3 regions of the Streptomyces sp. NPDC005728 genome follow, and region 1 is predicted to be linked to each of the others. Evidence: predicted binding sites of a transcription regulator. Region 1 holds the regulator's gene; each other region holds the start of a gene.
The links. Region 1 encodes HrcA, which represses chaperone genes, less so after heat shock. Its sites were predicted from a motif close to TTNGCACTCNGNNNNNCNGAGTGCNAA; they were not measured.
Positions count from the first base shown of each region.

Region 1 (6,535 bases):
CGCAGGGCGCCCACGGCACGGCGCTTGCGTACCGGCTGATCGCGGGCGGCCGCCCGCTGGGCACGCTGGTCATCGGACGCTGCGGGCTGGACCGCTTCCCCGACGAGGTAACCGGCCTGATCGAGGACCTCAGCCGCCGGGTGGCCCTCGCCGTCGGCGCGGCCCGCCAGTACGCCCGGCAGGTCACCATCAGCGCCGTCCTGCAGCGCGGCCTGCTGCCCGGCGCCGTCGCGCAGATCCCCGGGGTGAGCAGCGCGCTCGTCTACGAACCCTGCGACAAGGGCGGTCCCAGCGGAGACTTCTACGACCTGTTCCCGGCGGGCGACGGCCGCTGGTGCTTCGCCGTCGGCGACGTGCAGGGCAAGGGCCCCGAGGCGGCGGTCGTGATCGGACTGGCCCGCCCCTGGCTGCGTCTGCTCGCCCGGGAGGGCTACCGGGTCGCCGACGTTCTCGACCGCCTCAACCAGCTCCTCCTGGACGACGCCACTGAGGCCGCCGACGCGGCCGCCCGCGCGCTGGTCGCCGCCGGCGGCCGGCCCGTGTTCCCCGGGGACGGCCCGCAGACCCGCTTCCTTTCCCTCCTCTACGGCGAGCTGACCCCGCACGACGACGGCGTCCGCTGCACCCTCGCCTCCGCCGGACACCCCCTGCCGCTGCTCCTGCGCCCCGACGGCGAGGTGCGCACCGCCGCCCGGCCGCAGACCCTGCTCGGGGTGGTCGAGGACGAGACGTACACCAGCGAGACCGTCGACCTGCGGCCCGGCGACAGCCTGCTGTGCGTCACCGACGGGGTGACCGAGCGGCGCTCCGGTCCCCACCAGTTCGACGACGGGGACGGGCTCGCGCGGGCCCTGTCCGGCTGTGCGGGCCTGAGTGCCGAACTGATCGCGGAAAGGATCCGCTGCCTGGTGCACGACTTCGGCGGCGGCCTGCCCGAGGACGATCTGGCCCTGCTGGTCCTCCAGGCCGAGACCGGGTGACCGCTGCCGTACGGGACAATGGAGGACATGCCTTCTGCACTTCCCGACGGCGAGCCGGTCCCCGACGACGGCGCGCTGCCTGACTCCGCCCTCGCCGGGGCCGCCGACCGACCCCTCGGGTTCTACCTGCACGTCCCGTACTGCGCGACCCGCTGCGGCTACTGCGACTTCAACACGTACACCGCCACCGAGCTGCGCGGCACCGGTGGAGTGCTGGCGTCCCGGGACAACTACGCGGACACCCTGACCGACGAGATCCGCCTGGCCCGCAAGGTGCTCGGCGACGACCCGCGCGAGGTCCGTACGGTCTTCGTCGGCGGCGGTACGCCGACGCTGCTGGCCGCCGAGGACCTGGTGCGGATGCTGGGCGCGATCCGGGACGAGTTCGGTCTCGCGCCGGACGCGGAGATCACGACGGAGGCGAACCCGGAGTCGGTCGACCCGGCCTACCTCGCCAAGCTGCGGGAGGGCGGCTTCAACCGGATCTCGTTCGGCATGCAGAGCGCGAAGCAGCACGTACTGAAGATCCTCGACCGGACCCACACCCCGGGCCGCCCCGAGGCGTGCGTGGCGGAGGCGCGGGCGGCGGGCTTCGAGCACGTGAACCTGGACCTGATCTACGGCACTCCCGGCGAGTCGGACGACGACTGGCGGGCCTCTCTGGACGCGGCGATCGGCGCGGGTCCGGACCACGTCAGCGCGTACGCCCTGATCGTCGAGGAGGGCACGCAGCTCGCCCGCCGCATCCGCCGGGGTGAGGTCCCGATGACGGACGACGACGTCCACGCCGACCGCTACCTGATCGCCGAGGAGGCCCTGTCGGCCGCCGGTTTCGACTGGTACGAGGTCTCCAACTGGGCCACTTCGGAGGCGGCTCGCTGCCTGCACAACGAGCTGTACTGGCGGGGCGCGGACTGGTGGGGCGCGGGCCCGGGAGCCCACTCCCACGTGGGCGGGGTGCGGTGGTGGAACGTCAAGCATCCGGGGGCGTATGCGGCGGCACTGGCGTCGGGGCGGTCTCCGGGGGCCGGGCGCGAGGTGCTGCCGGAGGAGGACCGGCGGGTGGAGCGGATCCTGCTGGAGCTGCGGCTGCGGGAGGGCGCTCCGCTGTCGCTGCTGAAGGAGGAGGGGCTCGCGGCTTCGCGGCGGGCGCTGGCGGACGGGCTGCTGGAGGAGGGGCCGTACGACGAGGGGCGGGCCGTGCTCACGCTGCGGGGGCGGTTGCTGGCGGATGCGGTGGTGCGGGATCTGGTGGACTGATCACCCGGGCGAGCGAGAAGGTCAGGCCCCACCGCTACCCGTAACGAAGTCGATCAACTCCTCCACCCGCCCCAGCAACTCCGGCTCAAGATCCTTGTAGGACCGCACCCGCGACAGAATCCCCTGCCACGCCGCCCCTGTGTTCTCCGGCCACCCCAGCGCCCGGCACACGCCTGTCTTCCAGTCCTGACCGCGCGGCACCCGGGGCCAGCCGGGAATGCCCAGGGACGACGGTTTCACCGCCTCCCAGATGTCGATGTACGGGTGGCCGACGACCAACGCGTGCTCACTGGTCACCGACTCCGCGAGCCGCCACTCCTTCGTGCCCGGCACGAGGTGGTCCACGAGCACTCCCAGCCGCGCGTCCGGACCCGGTGCGAAGGAAGACACGATCGCCGGCAGGTCGTCCACGCCCTCCAGGTACTCCACGACCACGCCCTCGATGCGCAGGTCGTCGCCCCACACCTTCTCGACCAGCTCGGCGTCGTGCCGGCCCTCGACGTAGATGCGGCCGGCGCGGGCCACGCGCGCGCGTGCGCCGGGAACGGCCACCGAACCGGATGCCGTACGGGTGGGACGTACAGGCGCCGAGGACGATGCCCGTACCAGCGTCACCACCTGGCCCTCCCACAGGAAGCCGCGCGGCTCCAGCGGGAACACCCGGTGCTTGCCGAAGCGGTCCTCCAGCGTCACCGTGCCCGCCTCGCAGCGGATCACCGCGCCGCAGAAACCGGTGCCGGTCTCCTCGACCACCAGGCCGGGCTCCGCCGGGACCTCCGGCACCGGCTTGGGCTTCTTCCAGGGCGGGGTCAGGTCCGGGGAGTACTGGCGCATTCGGATGACGATAGGAGAAGCCGCCGGTCTGCACTCACGACACGCCGAAACGCGCTGCCAGCTCGTCGCGTTGCCGTCGTACGAACGCCGCGTCGACCACCGCGCCGTGACCGGGCACGTACAGCGCGTCCTCGCCGCCGAGGGCGAGCAGCCGGTCGAGCGCGTCCGGCCATCGCGACGGTACGGCGTCCGGGCCCGCCTGGGGCTCGCCGGACTCCTCGACCAGGTCGCCGCAGAAGACGATCTCCGCGGTGCCGGAGACCGAGCCGGGAACGAGGACCGCGAGATCGTGGGCCGTGTGACCGGGGCCCACGTTGGCCAGCAGCACCTGGCGGCCGCCGCCGAGGTCCAGCGTCCACTCGCCGGAGACCAGATGGAGGGGAGGGGCCAGGGCGGCCACCGCCTCGTCCGCGTCCGCCGTCGGCAGGCCGTGCGCGACCGCGTCCCGGCGCAGTTCCTCACGTTCGTACGCGAACACCGCGTCCATGCCGACCGCCGCGTACACCTCCGCCCCGGCGAACGCGGGCGCGCCGAAGACGTGGTCGAAGTGGGGATGGGTGAGCGCGAGATGGGTCACACGCCGGCCCGCCAGCCCTTGCGCCGCCTCCCGCACCCGCGCGCCCTCGGCCGGGCTCGACCCGGCGTCGACCACCAGGGCCGTACCCTCCCCGAGGACCAGGCCCGCGGTGCAGTCCCAGCCGGGCAGCCGGCACCGTCCGACCCCGGGGGCCAGCTGCTCCCAGCCCAGCTCTTCCCAAGTCACCGTCATACCGCGACGCTAGCGGTACGAGCCGGAACGGCTGGACCGACCTTGCCCAGTGAGTACCCCACGGCCGTACACTGGGCCGGGGAACGCTGGCACTCGGACACACAGAGTGCCAGGCGGACGACTCGAAGGGCCGAAGGGCCGAGGGGACCGACATGCTGGAGGTGAGCGCGGATGCTGAGTGAACGCAGGCTTCAGGTGCTGCGCGCCATCGTCCAGGACTACGTGGGGACCGAGGAGCCGGTGGGCTCGAAGGCCCTCACCGAGCGGCACAACCTCGGCGTCTCCCCGGCGACCGTACGCAACGACATGGCGGCCCTGGAGGACGAGGGGTTCATCGCGCAGCCGCACACCAGCGCCGGGCGCATCCCCACCGACAAGGGCTACCGGCTGTTCGTGGACAAGCTCGCGGGCGTCAAGCCGATGACCGCGCCCGAGCGCCGGGCGATCCAGAACTTCCTCGAGGGCGCCGTCGACCTGGACGACGTCGTGGCCCGTACGGTACGGCTGCTCGCGCAGCTGACCCGGCAGGTCGCCGTCGTGCAGTACCCGTCCCTGACCCGGTCCACCGTGCGGCACGTGGAGCTGCTCTCGCTCGCGCCCGCGCGCGTGATGCTCGTGCTGATCACGGACACCGGCCGGGTCGAGCAGCGGATGGTCGACTGCCCGGCGCCGTTCGGGGAGGCGTCCCTGGCGGACCTCAGGGCCCGGCTGAACAGCCGGGTCGCGGGCCGCCGGTTCACCGACGTACCACGGCTGGTCGAGGACCTGCCCGAGGCCTTCGAGGCCGAGGACCGCGGTACGGTCTCCACGGTGCTCTCCACTCTGCTGGAGACACTGGTCGAGGAGAACGAGGAGCGGCTGATGATCGGCGGCACCGCCAATCTGACCCGCTTCCCGCATGACTTTCCCCTCACGATCCGGCCCGTCCTGGAGGCGCTTGAGGAGCAGGTCGTGCTCCTCAAGCTGCTCGGCGAGGCGAAGGATCCGGGCGTGACCGTGCGTATCGGGCACGAGAACGCCTATGAGGGACTCAACTCCACCTCCGTCGTGTCGGTCGGCTACGGTTCGGGCGGCGAGGCGGTTGCCAAGCTCGGCGTGGTCGGACCGACCCGCATGGACTACCCGGGAACGATGGGAGCGGTACGCGCAGTGGCACGGTACGTCGGACAGATCCTGGCGGAGTCGTAAGTGGCCACGGACTACTACGCCGTTCTCGGCGTGCGCCGCGACGCGTCGCAGGATGAGATCAAGAAGGCGTTCCGTCGGCTCGCGCGCGAGCTGCACCCGGACGTCAACCCGGATCCGAAGACCCAGGAGCGGTTCAAGGAGATCAACGCCGCTTACGAGGTGTTGTCGGACCCGCAGAAGAAGCAGGTCTACGACCTCGGCGGCGACCCGCTCTCCCAGTCCGGCGGCGCCGGTGCGGGCGGCTTCGGGGCCGGCGGCTTCGGCAACTTCTCCGACATCATGGACGCGTTCTTCGGTACGGCGTCGCAGCGCGGCCCGCGCTCGCGCACCCGGCGCGGCCAGGACGCGATGATCCGCATCGAGGTCGAGCTGGACGAGGCGGCCTTCGGGACGACCAAGGACATCCAGGTCGACACGGCGGTCGTCTGCAACACCTGCAACGGTGAGGGCGCGGCCCCGGGCACGTCCGCCCAGACGTGTGACATGTGCCGCGGCCGCGGTGAGGTCTCCCAGGTGACCCGGTCCTTCCTGGGCCAGGTCATGACCTCCCGCCCCTGCCCCCAGTGCCAGGGCTTCGGCACGGTCGTGCCGACCCCGTGCCCGGAGTGCGCCGGCGACGGACGCGTCCGCTCCCGCCGCACGCTGACGGTCAAGATCCCGGCCGGTGTCGACAACGGCACCCGGATCCAGCTCGCCGGCGAGGGCGAGGTCGGCCCCGGCGGCGGTCCGGCCGGTGACCTGTACGTCGAGATCCACGAGCTGCCGCACCCGACCTTCCAGCGGCGCGGCGACGACCTGCACTGCACGGTCACGATCCCGATGACCGCGGCGGCCCTCGGCACCAAGGTGCCGCTGGAGACCCTGGACGGCATGGAGGAGGTCGACATCCGGCCCGGCACCCAGTCCGGCCAGTCGATCCCGCTGCACAACCGGGGCGTCACGCATCTGCGCGGCGGCGGCCGGGGTGACCTCATCGTGCACGTCGAGGTCATGACGCCGACCAAGCTCGACCCCGAGCAGGAGCGACTGCTGCGCGAGCTGGCGAAGCTGCGGGGCGAGGAGCGCCCGACGGGGCAGTTCCAGCCGGGGCAGCAGGGGTTGTTCTCGCGGTTGAAGGATGCCTTCAATGGGCGCTGACGTCGGCTGAGGTCGCGGCTGGGGGTCCGGGGGTCGGCCCCCGGGCAGGCACAGTCAGCCGGGGCAGCAAGGGTTGTTCTCGCGGTTGAAGGACGCTTTCAACGGGCGCTGAGGTCACTCGGAAGGGGTGCCTAGGCCCCCCTTATGCCCCTGGCCTATGCCGCGGGAAGCCCGGATTCGGACTTGTTCGGAGGACGTGACAACATGCCGTCATGTCCTCCGCACTGACCGATCTCTTCCCTCACCCGATCGTGCAGGCCCCCATGGCGGGTGGTGTCTCCGTCCCGCAGCTCGCCGCCGCCGTGTCCGAGGCGGGCGGTCTCGGGTTCCTCGCCGCCGGTTACAAGACCGCCGACGGCATGTACCA
Region 1 is NZ_JBEXYL010000040.1:26,555-33,089, forward strand. Features, by position in the region: gene ABZ471_RS25605 (SpoIIE family protein phosphatase) at 1-980, shown strand, start outside; gene hemW (radical SAM family heme chaperone HemW) at 1,008-2,240, shown strand; gene ABZ471_RS25615 (DUF3097 domain-containing protein) at 2,262-3,074, opposite strand; gene ABZ471_RS25620 (MBL fold metallo-hydrolase) at 3,109-3,843, opposite strand; gene hrcA (heat-inducible transcriptional repressor HrcA) at 4,015-5,031, shown strand; gene dnaJ (molecular chaperone DnaJ) at 5,032-6,168, shown strand; gene ABZ471_RS25635 (nitronate monooxygenase) at 6,381-6,535, shown strand, end outside.

Region 2 (6,535 bases), on a different contig from region 1:
ACCGTGCCGTCGCCGTGTCGATGGCCGAGGGCCCGGCCGAGGGGCTGAAGCTGGTGGACGCCCTGGCCGCCGAACCCGCCCTGCGGGAGTACCACCTGCTGCCCAGCGTGCGGGGCGACCTGCTGGCACGGCTGGGCCGCACCGCCGAGGCACGCGAGGAGTTCGAACGGGCTGCCGGGCTGACGCGCAACGAGCGCGAGCGGCAGCTGCTGCGGGAGAGACTGCGTTCCCTGCCCGGCGGGTGAGGGCTCAGGGGCGCGCGGACGCGGGGGCCCCGATCAGCATGGTCGGCGCCCCCGCGACCCGGGTGAGGAACACCGTGGCCGCGCCCGGCCCCTGCGGTTTGACCTTCCTGCGCAGCTCCTCCGGCTCCACCGCCGAGCCCCGCTTCTTCACGGTCAGCGTGCCGACCTCCCGCTCCCGCAGCAGGGCCTTCAACTTCTTGACGTTGAAGGGGAGTTGATCGGTGATCTCGTAGGCGGAGGCGTACGGCGTCGGGCGCAGCTCGTCGGCCGCGACATACGCGATGGTCGCGTCGAGGAGGCCGCCGCCGACCTCCTCGGCCACCTCCGCGACCAGGTGGGCGCGGATGACGGCGCCGTCGGGCTCGTACAGGTACCGCCCGACCGGGCGCACTCGTGGATCGGGCAGTCCCCGGCCGAGCAGCGTGCGCGGGCCCGGAAGCAGCGTGGCCCGTACGGCCCCCGGCGTCCCGGTGCCGAACCACAGCACCGCCTCCTTCACGTCCCCGCCGTCCGAGATCCACTCGGCCTCGGCCTCGGCGGGGACCGCCTCGTGCGGGATGCCGGGGGCGATCTTCAGAGCCGCGCGGGGAGCCCCGAGGGCCGTGGCGACCGCCCAGGACAGGGGCGGTGAGTACGCCTCCGGGTCGAAGATCCTGCCCCGCCCGCCCCGGCGGGCCGGGTCCACGAACACGGCGTCGTAGCCGGCCGTGTCCACCTCCGTGACGTCCGCCTCCCGCACCTCGATCAGGCCGGCGAGCCCCAGCGCCTCGGCGTTCGCCCGTGCCGCGGCCGCCGTCGGCGGATCCCGGTCCACGGCCAGCACCCGGATCCCGGCCCGGGCCAGCGCGATCGCGTCGCCGCCGATCCCGCAGCACAGGTCGGCGACCGAGGCCACACCCAGTTCCTTCATACGGTTCGCCCGGTACGCCGCCACGCTCGCGCGGGTCGACTGCTCGACCCCGTTGGGCGTGAAGAACATCCGGCCCGCGTCCTCGGCCCCGAACTTGGCCGCCGCCCGCTGCCGCAGCCGGGCCTGCCCCAGCGCCGCCGACACCAGCTCGGCCGGGTGCTCGCGGCGCAGCCGAGTGGCGACGGCCAGCTCCTGGGCGGGGTCGGTGTCGCGCACCTCGTCGAGGAGGGCGCGGCCTTCGGGGGTGAGGAGAGGAGCGAGGTCGTTCACCGGGTCATTGTGGGCCAGTCGGTGGATGGTGCGCCTCCGGTGGCGGTGTCGACCCGGGTTCTGGGCTGGGGCCTGGGAAGATCCGACGCCATGGAACTAGTACTACAAAATGACAAAAGTCGGGCAGGGCTTCGGAGGACCTCCCTCCGCTGCGGCGCGGCCGTACTGGCCTGTGTCGCCTTCGCCTCCGGCTGCGCCGCCGAGGACGCGGACTCCGGCCCCCACTCCGGGCCGGGCCGGCCGGGCCGGGGCGGCCCCGCCCAGGCGCTGGACCCCCAGGCCCGTGCCGCCGCCGAACACGCCCGACTGGTCGCCGCCGCCCGGCACTGGCGGCTGGACCGGGTGCCCCTGACGCCCCCCGCGCCGCCGTCCCGCAAGCCCAGGATCACCCCGCGCGACGGCTTCGAGGTGGACGGTCAGGAGGAGGAGAACCTGCCGCCGGTCTTCACCACCGTCCCCACCCGGCAGAAGGTCGTGTTCCTCACCATCGACGACGGCGCCGAGAAGGACCCGGACTTCCTGCGCATGATGAGCGACCTGAAGATCCCCTACACGGCCTTCCTCAGCAACTACCTCGTCAAGGACGACTACGGCTACTTCCGCCGGATGCAGGCCGAGGGACACACCCTCAACAACCACACCCTCACCCACCCCTACCTGCCCGGCCTGTCGTACGAGGAGCAGAAGGACGAGATCTGCGGCATGCAGGCCATCATGAAGAAGCAGTTCGGCAAGGCGCCCACGGTCTTCCGCCCGCCCTACGGCAACTACAACGGCGACACCCTGCGCGCCGCCAAGACCTGCGGGATCAGGTACGCGCCGATCTGGGACGAGGAGGTCTTCGTCGACCACTGGGAGTACCGCGACTGGGACCGCGCTCTGCATCCCGGCGACATCGTGCTCACCCACTTCCGCGGCCGTGACGACTGGGACGGCACGATGGTCGACGACATGCGCAGGTTCCTGAACAGGGTCACGCGCGACGGGTACGCCGTGGCACGCCTGGAGGACTACCTGTGAGGCGCCGGGGGCGACCGGGACGTGCTCGGGCCGCACCGGCCGCCGTACTCGCCTCCACCCTGCTCCTCGCGGGCTGCGCCCAGTCCGTCGACCCCATCGAACGCCTGGGCAAGCGGGCGGCCCAGGGGGCACGGCCGCCGAGCCGGGCCGGTGACGAGGCCTACCGCCGCTGGGGCCTGGCCGCCCCGCTCGCCGCGCCGCCCCGCAACCCGGGCCGGCTCGTGACGGCCCATCGGGCGGGCGCCGACCCGCCCCGGGTCCTGGACCACGTCGCCACCACCGACAAGGTCGTCTTCCTCACCTACGACGACGGCGCCGAACGGGACCCGCGGTTCGTCGACATGGTCCGCGACCTGAGGCTGCCGGTCAGCTTCTTCCTCACCGACAGCGTCGTGGGACCCGGCTACGGCCACTTCGCCCGTCTGCGCGCGGTCGGCGCCGACATCGAGAACCACACCCTCGACCACCCGGCGATGCCCGGACTGCCGTACGCCGGCCAGCGCGCCGAGATCTGCGGCCAGCAGGACAAACTCAGGTCCCGTTTCGGCATCCGCCCGCGCCTGTTCCGCCCGCCCTACGGCACGTACGACACCACGACCCTGCGCGCGGCCGCCGATTGCGGCATCTCCGCACTCGTCCTGTGGCGCGCCGCCATGACCTCCGACGGCATCTCCTACGTGCGGGGGGAGAGGCGTCTGCGCCCGGGAGACGTCGTCCTCGTCGGCCCCGACGAGGCCACCGGTCTCACCCTCAGGGAGCGCACGAGACGCCTGCTGCGCCGCGTCCAGGCGAGCGGGCTGACGGTGGGGAGCCTCGAGGACTATCTGTAGAGCCTTCCGGAGCCGGTGCTCCACGGGCCCCGACCGGGCCGACGCGCCGCACCGCATTGGCACTCCGCTTGACCGAGTGCTAATCGCAGTCATAGTCTCGGCTCTGGCACTCCCCCCTGGAGAGTGCCAACACGCGACGGGCAGGTCCGGCACCCGCGACGACGGATCCACCTGGTCGCCACCTCAGACAGTTAACCCCGTGAGATCTCCGAAGGGGGAGGTCGGATCGTGACGACCACCAGCTCCAAGGTTGCCATCAAGCCGCTTGAGGACCGCATCGTGGTCCAGCCGCTCGACGCCGAGCAGACCACCGCCTCTGGCCTGGTCATCCCGGACACCGCCAAGGAGAAGCCCCAGGAGGGCGTCGTCCTGGCCGTGGGCCCGGGCCGCTTCGAGAACGGCGAGCGCCTGCCGCTCGACGTCAAGACCGGCGACATCGTGCTGTACAGCAAGTACGGCGGCACCGAGGTGAAGTACAACGGCGAGGAGTACCTCGTCCTCTCGGCTCGCGACGTGCTCGCGATCATCGAGAAGTAAGACACCTCGAACACATTGCTTGACGCTGCGCCCCTGGCCCCCGCGACCACTGAAAAGGCCGGGCGCCCGGGGCGCAGTGCCGTTTTCACCCACAGATTTCCGAGAGGGCTCACGCTGTCATGGCGAAGATCCTGAAGTTCGACGAGGACGCCCGTCGCGCCCTCGAGCGCGGCGTCAACAAGCTGGCCGACACGGTGAAGGTGACGATCGGCCCCAAGGGCCGCAACGTCGTCATCGACAAGAAGTTCGGCGCCCCCACCATCACCAACGACGGTGTCACGATCGCCCGCGAGGTCGAGATCGAGGACCCGTACGAGAACCTCGGTGCCCAGCTGGTGAAGGAGGTGGCGACCAAGACCAACGACGTCGCTGGTGACGGCACCACCACCGCCACCGTGCTCGCCCAGGCGCTGGTGCGCGAGGGCCTGAAGAACGTCGCCGCCGGTGCCTCCCCGGCCGCCCTGAAGAAGGGCATCGACGCCGCGGTCAAGGCCGTCTCCGACGAGCTGCTCGCCTCGGCGCGCCCGATCGACGAGAAGTCCGACATCGCCGCCGTCGCCGCGCTGTCCGCCCAGGACCAGCAGGTCGGTGAGCTGATCGCCGAGGCCATGGACAAGGTCGGCAAGGACGGTGTCATCACCGTCGAGGAGTCCAACACCTTCGGTCTGGAGCTGGACTTCACCGAGGGCATGGCCTTCGACAAGGGCTACCTGTCGCCGTACTTCGTGACGGACCAGGAGCGCATGGAGGCCGTCCTCGAGGACCCGTACATCCTCATCAACCAGGGCAAGATCTCCTCCATCCAGGACCTGCTGCCGCTGCTGGAGAAGGTCATCCAGTCGGGTGCCTCCAAGCCGCTGCTGATCATCGCCGAGGACCTCGAGGGCGAGGCCCTGTCGACCCTCGTCGTCAACAAGATCCGCGGCACCTTCAACGCGGTCGCGGTCAAGGCCCCCGGCTTCGGTGACCGCCGCAAGGCGATGCTGGAGGACATGGCGGTCCTCACCGGCGCCACGGTCATCTCCGAGGAGGTCGGCCTCAAGCTCGACCAGGCCGGCCTGGACGTGCTGGGTTCCGCCCGCCGCGTCACGGTCACCAAGGACGACACCACGATCGTCGACGGCGCCGGCGACTCCTCGGCCGTCCACGGCCGCGTCGCCCAGATCAAGGCCGAGATCGAGAACACCGACTCCGACTGGGACCGCGAGAAGCTCCAGGAGCGCCTCGCGAAGCTGGCCGGCGGCGTGTGCGTGATCAAGGTCGGCGCCGCCACCGAGGTGGAGCTGAAGGAGAAGAAGCACCGTCTGGAGGACGCCATCTCCGCGACCCGCGCCGCGGTCGAGGAGGGCATCGTCTCCGGTGGTGGCTCCGCGCTGGTCCATGCCGTCAAGGTCCTGGAGGGCAACCTCGGCAAGACCGGCGACGAGGCCACGGGTGTCTCGGTCGTCCGCCGCGCCGCCGTCGAGCCGCTGCGCTGGATCGCCGAGAACGCCGGCCTGGAGGGTTACGTCATCACCTCCAAGGTCGCCGAGCTCGACAAGGGCCAGGGCTTCAACGCCGCCACCAGCGAGTACGGCGACCTGGTCAAGGCCGGCGTCATCGACCCGGTCAAGGTCACCCGCTCCGCCCTGGAGAACGCCGCCTCCATCGCCTCCCTGCTGCTCACGACCGAGACCCTGGTCGTCGAGAAGAAGGAAGAGGAGCCGGCCGAGGCGGGCCACGGCCACTCGCACGGCCACGCCCACTGACGCACTTCGGCGTTGAGGCCCGGCACCCCCTCGGGGTGCCGGGCCTTCGCCGTCCGTTCTAGTTCTCCAGCGCGTCCAGCGCGCCCAACTGCCCCAGCAGTCCGAGCCGGTCGTACTGCCACCAGCCCTCGCGGATCCGGCCGTCGCCGTCGAACCGGAAGATGGTCGTACCGGTCATCGACACCTGCCGGCCGGTGTTGGGCAGGCCCATGAACTCGCCCGTCTGGATGCCGTACCAGGACCAGCGGGTGCAGACCCGGTCTCCCTGGGTGAGCTGGTCCTCGGCCGTGAACGTGAAGTCGAAGGCGCCCCGCCACATGTCGATCTCACGCCGCATGTTGTCCAGCCCGAGCGTGTCCTGCTCGTTGGCCGGATCGTGGTCGTGGTAGTTCTCCGCGAGCAGGTCGTTCAGCGGTGGCAACGGCCCCTGTATCGCGACCGTGTCGAAGAACCGCCGCGCCTGGGTCGCGTACAACTGCTCGTCGCGCACGACGTCCAGGTCCGTGAACGTCGGCATCTCGTCGCACAGGGCGACCAGCTCCCGGAAGATCTGGTCGGTCTCCGGCAGGTTCGAGTTCCGCATCGCCTCCTCGTACGACGGGAACTCCACGATCTCGATGACGTGGGTCGCGTCCGAGCGGTCCTTGGCGACCACCGCGTGCGTCGCGGTCCGCTTCCCCTTGGTCTGTTCGACCCACTGGTCCATCAGCCGGTTCATCTCGTCGAGCCGGCTGGTCCTGCAGTCGATGAGCTGTACGAACGTCATGGCGCCGCCTCCCGGCCCCCTGGGTCCGGATCCGTCAGGCCCATTTTCCCACCGGAACGCGGTCGCCACCCGTCCTACTGTGGCCCGTACTTGCGTCCTGTCTTCGTGCTGATTCCGCCGAGCAGTCCGCGCGGGGCGACCTTCACCAGTCCCATCAGCGCCTTGTACCGGGGATCCGGGATGGACAGCGTCTTCCCGCGCGCGAGGTC
Region 2 is NZ_JBEXYL010000049.1:25,770-32,304, reverse strand. Features, by position in the region: gene ABZ471_RS28510 (sigma-70 family RNA polymerase sigma factor) at 1-245, shown strand, start outside; gene ABZ471_RS28505 (methyltransferase domain-containing protein) at 250-1,425, opposite strand; gene ABZ471_RS28500 (polysaccharide deacetylase family protein) at 1,516-2,445, shown strand; gene ABZ471_RS28495 (polysaccharide deacetylase family protein) at 2,442-3,275, shown strand; gene groES (co-chaperone GroES) at 3,504-3,812, shown strand; gene groL (chaperonin GroEL) at 3,932-5,560, shown strand; gene ABZ471_RS28480 (ester cyclase) at 5,619-6,326, opposite strand; gene ABZ471_RS28475 (SDR family oxidoreductase) at 6,401-6,535, opposite strand, start outside.
Region 2: the regulator HrcA is predicted to act here: its motif matches at 3,332-3,358, upstream of groES (co-chaperone GroES).

Region 3 (6,535 bases), on a different contig from region 1:
GACGACGCCGGAGGAGACTATCGATGAGTGGGTGACCGGCCGGATGGAGCGAACCCGCCTGCTCGACCACCCAACAAAGCCGCTGTTGTGGACCGTGCTTGACGAGGCGGCCTTGCGCCGGCTGACCGGTGGCCGGGCGGTGATGGCGGAAGCCCTGCGCCACATCGTCGGCCTGGCCCGCCGGAACCGGGTCATCGTGCAGGTGCAGCCGCTCAGCGCGGGCGCGCACTCGGCGATGCAGGGTTGCCTCAAGCTAATGGAGTACGAGGACGCCCCTCCGCAGGTGCATTTCGAGGGGGTGCACAGTTGGCGACTGGAGGACGACCCTGCCACCGTCGCCCAGGTGAGGTTCACCTTCGACCTCCTCGTGGCCTCTGCACTCTCACAAGAGAAGTCCCTGGCCCTGATAGAGGCGTTGGCGGAGGATTACGCCCATGAGGAACATCCCTGACTGCGACCTGAACACGGCCGTTTGGCACAAGTCGAGCTACAGCGGGGGCGGCGGTGGCAACGACTGCCTGGAAGTCGCCGGCGGCCACCCCACCCTCGTCCCCGTCCGCGACTCCAAGGCCCCCCACGGCCCGAAGCTCGTGTTCCGGGCGGAGGCCTGGTCGGCGTTCGTCGGAAACCTCAGAAGCCTCGGCGCTTGAGCCTCGGGCACCGAGCCCCGAGCCCTCTTTGCATGGAATGGGTGGAGGGTTCAACCCACCCTCCCACCCCGCGAGTTGACTTGCCGCGACCGACTTGCGACAGACAGTCACGGACCTCTAACGTCCCGCATAACGAACAGCCCCCGCCAGGTGCGCCAACACCTGCGGGGGCTTGACCAACGAGACCGGACGAGGACCCGATCCCGTGGCTGAAGCCAACTTTAGTGCTGCCCCCCTGCCCGCGCACGCGACCCCGCACCCGATGGCCAATCCGGGTTACGGCAAGCGCTCCGCACCGGACCAACTCCCCCGTACCAACCACGACTTCGCGCACTTACCCGCCCGCGAAGCCGCCATCGCCGCGTACCTCGACCGCCTCCCCGACGGCGCCGACATCTCCGTGAAGACGCTGGCCAAACAGCTCCCGTACGGTCAGTGCGCACTCCGCACAGCCCTCAACCGCCTCCAGGCAGCCGGGCACTTACGGCGAGGTAGGGAGCGGCTGGAGACGGAAGGCGGCGGCTCGCGCTGGATCACCCGATCGTGGTGGACCCGTACCGCGCGTGACGACACCTGGTGGGCAGCCTTCACGCGCGGCGACGTACCGGAGGACCCACCCGAACGGCCCCGCCCCACCCGCTCCCGCGCCCACATCCTCCTCGCCGCCCTGGGTCGTACGGCCCCGGTGCTGTCCCTCTCCGCCGCCGACTGCGCCGCGCTCGCCCCGCTGGCGGAGGAGTGGTTCGCACGCGGGGCCACCGAGAAGACCCTCCTGGCCGCGCTGACCGCAGGCCTGCCCACGCCCGTCCATAGTCCGGCGGCCCTGCTCCGCCGACGCCTGACCGACAAACTCCCGCCGGAACCACCCGCCCCGTGCCCGCCCCGCCGGGTCCTGGAGTGCGCGGAGTGCGGAGTACCGGGGCGCCCGGAAGCACTGCCGGGGGGCTTGTGCGGCGGCTGCCGGGGCGAACGCGCTCCCGCGCACCCCCGCACGCCTCTGCCCGCTCCCGCAGTCCATGCCCGCGTGGGCGAGATCCGGGCTGCGATGTCCCTACGACGACGAGAGAGGACACCCGCATGACCGCTCCTACGGTCCGACGACACCATCCCGGGGCACGATGGGGGAGAGGAGGCGAAGCCATGACCCCCAGCACCGCTGAACGCCCGCAGATGTCCGCCGAGGACTTCGAGGAACTCGCCGGCGCGGCCCCGGAGAACGTGCACCTCGAATTCGTCGACGGGCGGGTCCGCACCAAGGACCCGCTCAGCGTCGAAGACTTCGAGGAGCTGGAGCGCCGGGCGCCGGAGACCGTCCGCCTCGAGTACATCAACGGAAAACTAGAGGTCAAGGCGATGCCGGACGGCAACCACCGGGAGATCCTGGTCTGGCTGCAGGAGCAATGCATGCAGCACCGCCCTGAGCTCCGTGTCTACGGCGAGTCTGGTGTGAGGACCGAGGCGTATCGCAAGGGCCGCGCCCGCACGGATGCGGCCGTCGCTCCCAAGGGCCACTTCACGGGACACGGCGAGTGGTCGGGCTCCGACGGCATTTTCATGGCCGTAGAGATCACCTCCCACGACAGGGACACGCACCAACGTGACCGCGTCGACAAGCCCGTCGGCTATGCGGCGGTCGGCATCCCCGTCTATCTCCTCATCGACCGCGACAACAGCACAGTCGTCGTGTACAGCGAGCCGAAGAACGGCCGCTATCAGCGGTCCCCGTCCTACCCCTGGGGAGCCACCGTCGTGCTCCCCTCCCCCGTCGACGTCATCCTCGACACACAGGAACTCAAGGACTACGCCGACTGAGCCTCACGAAGCGCCCGAGGGCGGCACCCCCAGCCAGAAGCTGGAAGCACCGCCCTCGGTCCGAAGGACAGGCGATCAACCGTCAGGTCGATCAGAAGTCCATGTCACCGCCCGGCATGCCGCCCGGAGCGGCCGCGGCGGCCTTCTCCGGCTTGTCGGCGATGACGGCCTCGGTGGTGAGGAACAGCGCGGCGATGGAGGCGGCGTTCTGCAGGGCAGAGCGCGTCACCTTCGCCGGGTCGATGATGCCCTCGGCGATCATGTCGACGTACTCGCCGGTGGCGGCGTTCAGACCGTGGCCGACGGCCAGGTTGCGCACCTTCTCCACGACGACGCCACCCTCGAGACCACCGTTGACGGCGATCTGCTTCAGCGGGGCCTCGAGCGCGAGCTTCACGGCGTTGGCGCCGGTCGCCTCGTCACCCTCCAGGTCCAGCTTCTCGAAGACCGAGGAGGCCTGCAGCAGGGCCACGCCACCACCGGCGACGATGCCCTCCTCGACGGCGGCCTTCGCGTTGCGGACGGCGTCCTCGATGCGGTGCTTGCGCTCCTTGAGCTCCACCTCGGTGGCGGCACCGGCCTTGATGACCGCGACACCGCCGGCGAGCTTCGCCAGGCGCTCCTGCAGCTTCTCGCGGTCGTAGTCCGAGTCGCTGTTCTCGATCTCGGCGCGGATCTGGTTGACCCGGCCGCCCACCTGCTCCGAGGAGCCGGCGCCGTCGACGATGGTGGTCTCGTCCTTGGTGATGACGACCTTGCGGGCGCGGCCCAGGAGGTCCAGGGTCGCGTTCTCCAGCTTGAGGCCGACCTCCTCGGAGATGACCTCGCCGCCCGTGAGGATGGCGATGTCGCCGAGCATGGCCTTGCGGCGGTCACCGAAGCCCGGGGCCTTGACGGCGACGGACTTGAAGGTGCCGCGGATCTTGTTGACGACCAGGGTCGACAGGGCCTCGCCCTCGACGTCCTCGGCGATGATCAGCAGCGGCTTGCCCGACTGCATGACCTTCTCCAGCAGCGGGAGCAGGTCCTTGACCGAGCCGATCTTGGAGTTGGCGATGAGGATGTACGGGTCCTCGAGGGACGCCTCCATCCGCTCCATGTCGGTGGCGAAGTAGGCGGAGATGTAACCCTTGTCGAAGCGCATGCCCTCGGTGAGCTCGAGCTCCAGACCGAAGGTGTTGCTCTCCTCGACGGTGATGACGCCTTCCTTGCCGACCTTGTCCATGGCCTCGGCGATCAGCTCGCCGATCTGGGTGTCGGCGGCGGAGATGGACGCCGTGGAGGCGATCTGCTCCTTGGTCTCGACGTCCTTCGCCTGCTCCAGCAGGGCGGCGGAGACGGCCTCGACGGCCTTCTCGATACCGCGCTTCAGGGCCATCGGGTTGGCACCGGCGGCGACGTTGCGCAGGCCTTCCTTGACGAGGGCCTGGGCGAGCACGGTCGCGGTGGTCGTACCGTCACCGGCGACGTCGTCCGTCTTCTTGGCGACTTCCTTGACCAGCTCGGCGCCGATCTTCTCGTACGGGTCCTCGAGCTCGATCTCCTTGGCGATGGAGACACCGTCGTTGGTGATCGTGGGGGCGCCCCACTTCTTCTCGAGGACGACGTTGCGGCCCTTGGGGCCGAGCGTCACCTTCACGGCGTCCGCGAGCTGGTTCATGCCGCGCTCGAGGCCGCGCCGCGCCTCCTCGTCGAACGCGATGATCTTGGCCATGTGAAGTGGTCCCTCCAGGACTGGGGGTGATTCCTTCGGACCGCGCCCGCGCCCGCGACGGACGGCTCGCCGACCTGTGGTTCCTTGCCCCACCTGGCCTGCGGGCCTCACCGACCCGGTCCTTCTTTGTCACTCTCACCTTCAGAGTGCTAACGCCAATGATTAGCACTCGGCATGGTCGAGTGCAAGCGCCTTCGAGGAACAGCCTGGGGCGAACGGGACGAAGGGCCCACGCCCCGGTGACGGGGTGCGGGCCCTTCGGCAACAAGAAACGTTCAGGCGCTGAGGCGAACCATGTCGGCCTGCGGGCCCTTCTGGCCCTGCGAGATCTCGAACTCCACCCGCTGGCCCTCTTCCAGGGTGCGGTAGCCGTCCATCTGAATGGCGCTGTAGTGGACGAAGACGTCCGCACCACCGTCGACCGCGATGAAGCCGTACCCCTTCTCCGCGTTGAACCACTTGACGGTGCCCTGAGCCATGCCTAACTCCCCTATTACTGGCCCTTGCACAGATCCACACTTCGCGGACCCGGGTCAGACCTCACCCCCCATTGGTCGGGGGCGTGCGCCGGAACGCGTCGACCGCGGCTGAATGTATCTGTCCAACTGCCGTCTGCAACAGGTCAATCGGACGAGAATTCTGGACGAGCCCGGTCCGGAATCTGCCGAGAATTCGTGCGAATTCAGGGCAAGTCGGGCTACACAAAAGGCGCAAAAGCCGCATACAACCCGTGCACTTTGGCTACTTCTTATCGGGCGTACGACATGATTCCGAGGTCTACGACCCGCAGACCCGGAACGCGTTCCCCAACTGTACCGCGCTCAATCACACAGAATTGCCCCCTCCGCTTCTCTCACGGAGGGGGCAATCTGTTGAACAATCGGTAACCTGGGTTACCGAAGGTAATGATCGGTCATTCTGTCAGCCGCCGGCGACGGCCGGAATGATGGAGACACCGGCACCTTCCGGGGTCGCGGTCTCCAGGCCCTGCTCGAAGCGGACGTCGTCGTCGTTGACGTACACATTGACGAAGCGGCGCAGCTTGCCCTGGTCGTCCAGCACCCGGGCGGCGATCCCGGTGTGGTTCTTCTCCAGGTCCTCGATGACCTCGGCGAGGGTCGCGCCGTCGGCGGCGACCTCGGCCTGTCCGCCGGTGTAGGTGCGCAGGATGGTGGGGATGCGAACGGTCACGCTCATGCGAGGCCAGCCTCTCGGAAGGAGTCCAGGGTCGGGCGGATGGTGGCGGTGAGGCCGGTGCCGGCCACCGCGTCCAGCGTCTTGAGGCCGTCGCCGGTGTTGAGGACGACCGTGGTGAGCGACGGGTCCAGGACACCGTTCTCGATGAGCTTCTTCGCCACGCCGACAGTCACTCCGCCGGCGGTCTCCGCGAAGATGCCCTCGGTCCGGGCCAGCAGCTTGATCGCGTCCACGACCTGCTCGTCGGTCACGTCCTCCACCGCACCGCCGGTACGCCGGGCGATGTCGAGGACGTACGGGCCGTCGGCCGGGTTGCCGATGGCGAGGGACTTGGCGATGGTGTTCGGCTTCTGCGGGCGGACCACGTCGTGGCCGGCCTTGAAGGCCGTCGACACCGGCGAGCAGCCCTCGGCCTGCGCGCCGAAGATCTTGTAGGGCCGGTCCTCGACGAGCCCGAGCTTGATCAGCTCCTGCAGCCCCTTGTCGATCTTCGTCAGCTGGGAGCCGGAGGCGATCGGGACCACGATCTGGTCCGGCAGCCGCCAGCCGAGCTGCTCGCAGATCTCGTACGCCAGGGTCTTGGAGCCCTCCGCGTAGTACGGCCGCAGGTTGACGTTGACGAAGCCCCAGCCCTCGCCGGCCGGGTCACCGATCAGCTCGGAGCAGAAACGGTTCACGTCGTCGTAGTTGCCCTGGATGCCGACCAGTTCCCCGCCGTACACCGCGGCCATGACGACCTTGCCCTGCTCCAGGTCGTGCGGGATGAACACGCAGGAGCGGAAGCCGGCGCGGGCCGCGGCGGCGCCGACGGCGCCGGCCAGGTTGCCGGTCGAGGAGCAGGAGAGCGTGGTGAAGCCGAAGGCGCGCGCGGCCTCCAGTGCCTGGGCCACCACCCGGTCCTTGAAGGAGTGCGTCGGGTTGCCGGAGTCGTCCTTCACGTACAGCCCGCCGGTGACGCCCAGCTCGCGCGCCAGGTTGTCGGCCTTGACGAGCTGGGTCCAGCCCGGGTTGATGTTGGGCTTGCCGGCCACGTCGGCGGGGACGGGCAGCAGCGGCGCGTAACGCCAGATGTTCGCGGGACCGGCCTCGATGCGCTTACGCAGCTCTTCGGCGTCGTAGGCGGAGAAGTCGTACGCGATCTCCAGCGGGCCGAAACACTCCT
Region 3 is NZ_JBEXYL010000003.1:36,186-42,720, reverse strand. Features, by position in the region: gene ABZ471_RS03370 (helix-turn-helix transcriptional regulator) at 1-451, shown strand, start outside; gene ABZ471_RS03365 (DUF397 domain-containing protein) at 435-650, shown strand; gene ABZ471_RS03360 (hypothetical protein) at 913-1,731, shown strand; gene ABZ471_RS03355 (Uma2 family endonuclease) at 1,791-2,462, shown strand; gene groL (chaperonin GroEL) at 2,554-4,176, opposite strand; gene ABZ471_RS03345 (cold-shock protein) at 4,452-4,655, opposite strand; gene ABZ471_RS03340 (MoaD/ThiS family protein) at 5,098-5,373, opposite strand; gene thrC (threonine synthase) at 5,370-6,535, opposite strand, start outside.
Region 3: the regulator HrcA is predicted to act here: its motif matches at 4,339-4,365, upstream of groL (chaperonin GroEL).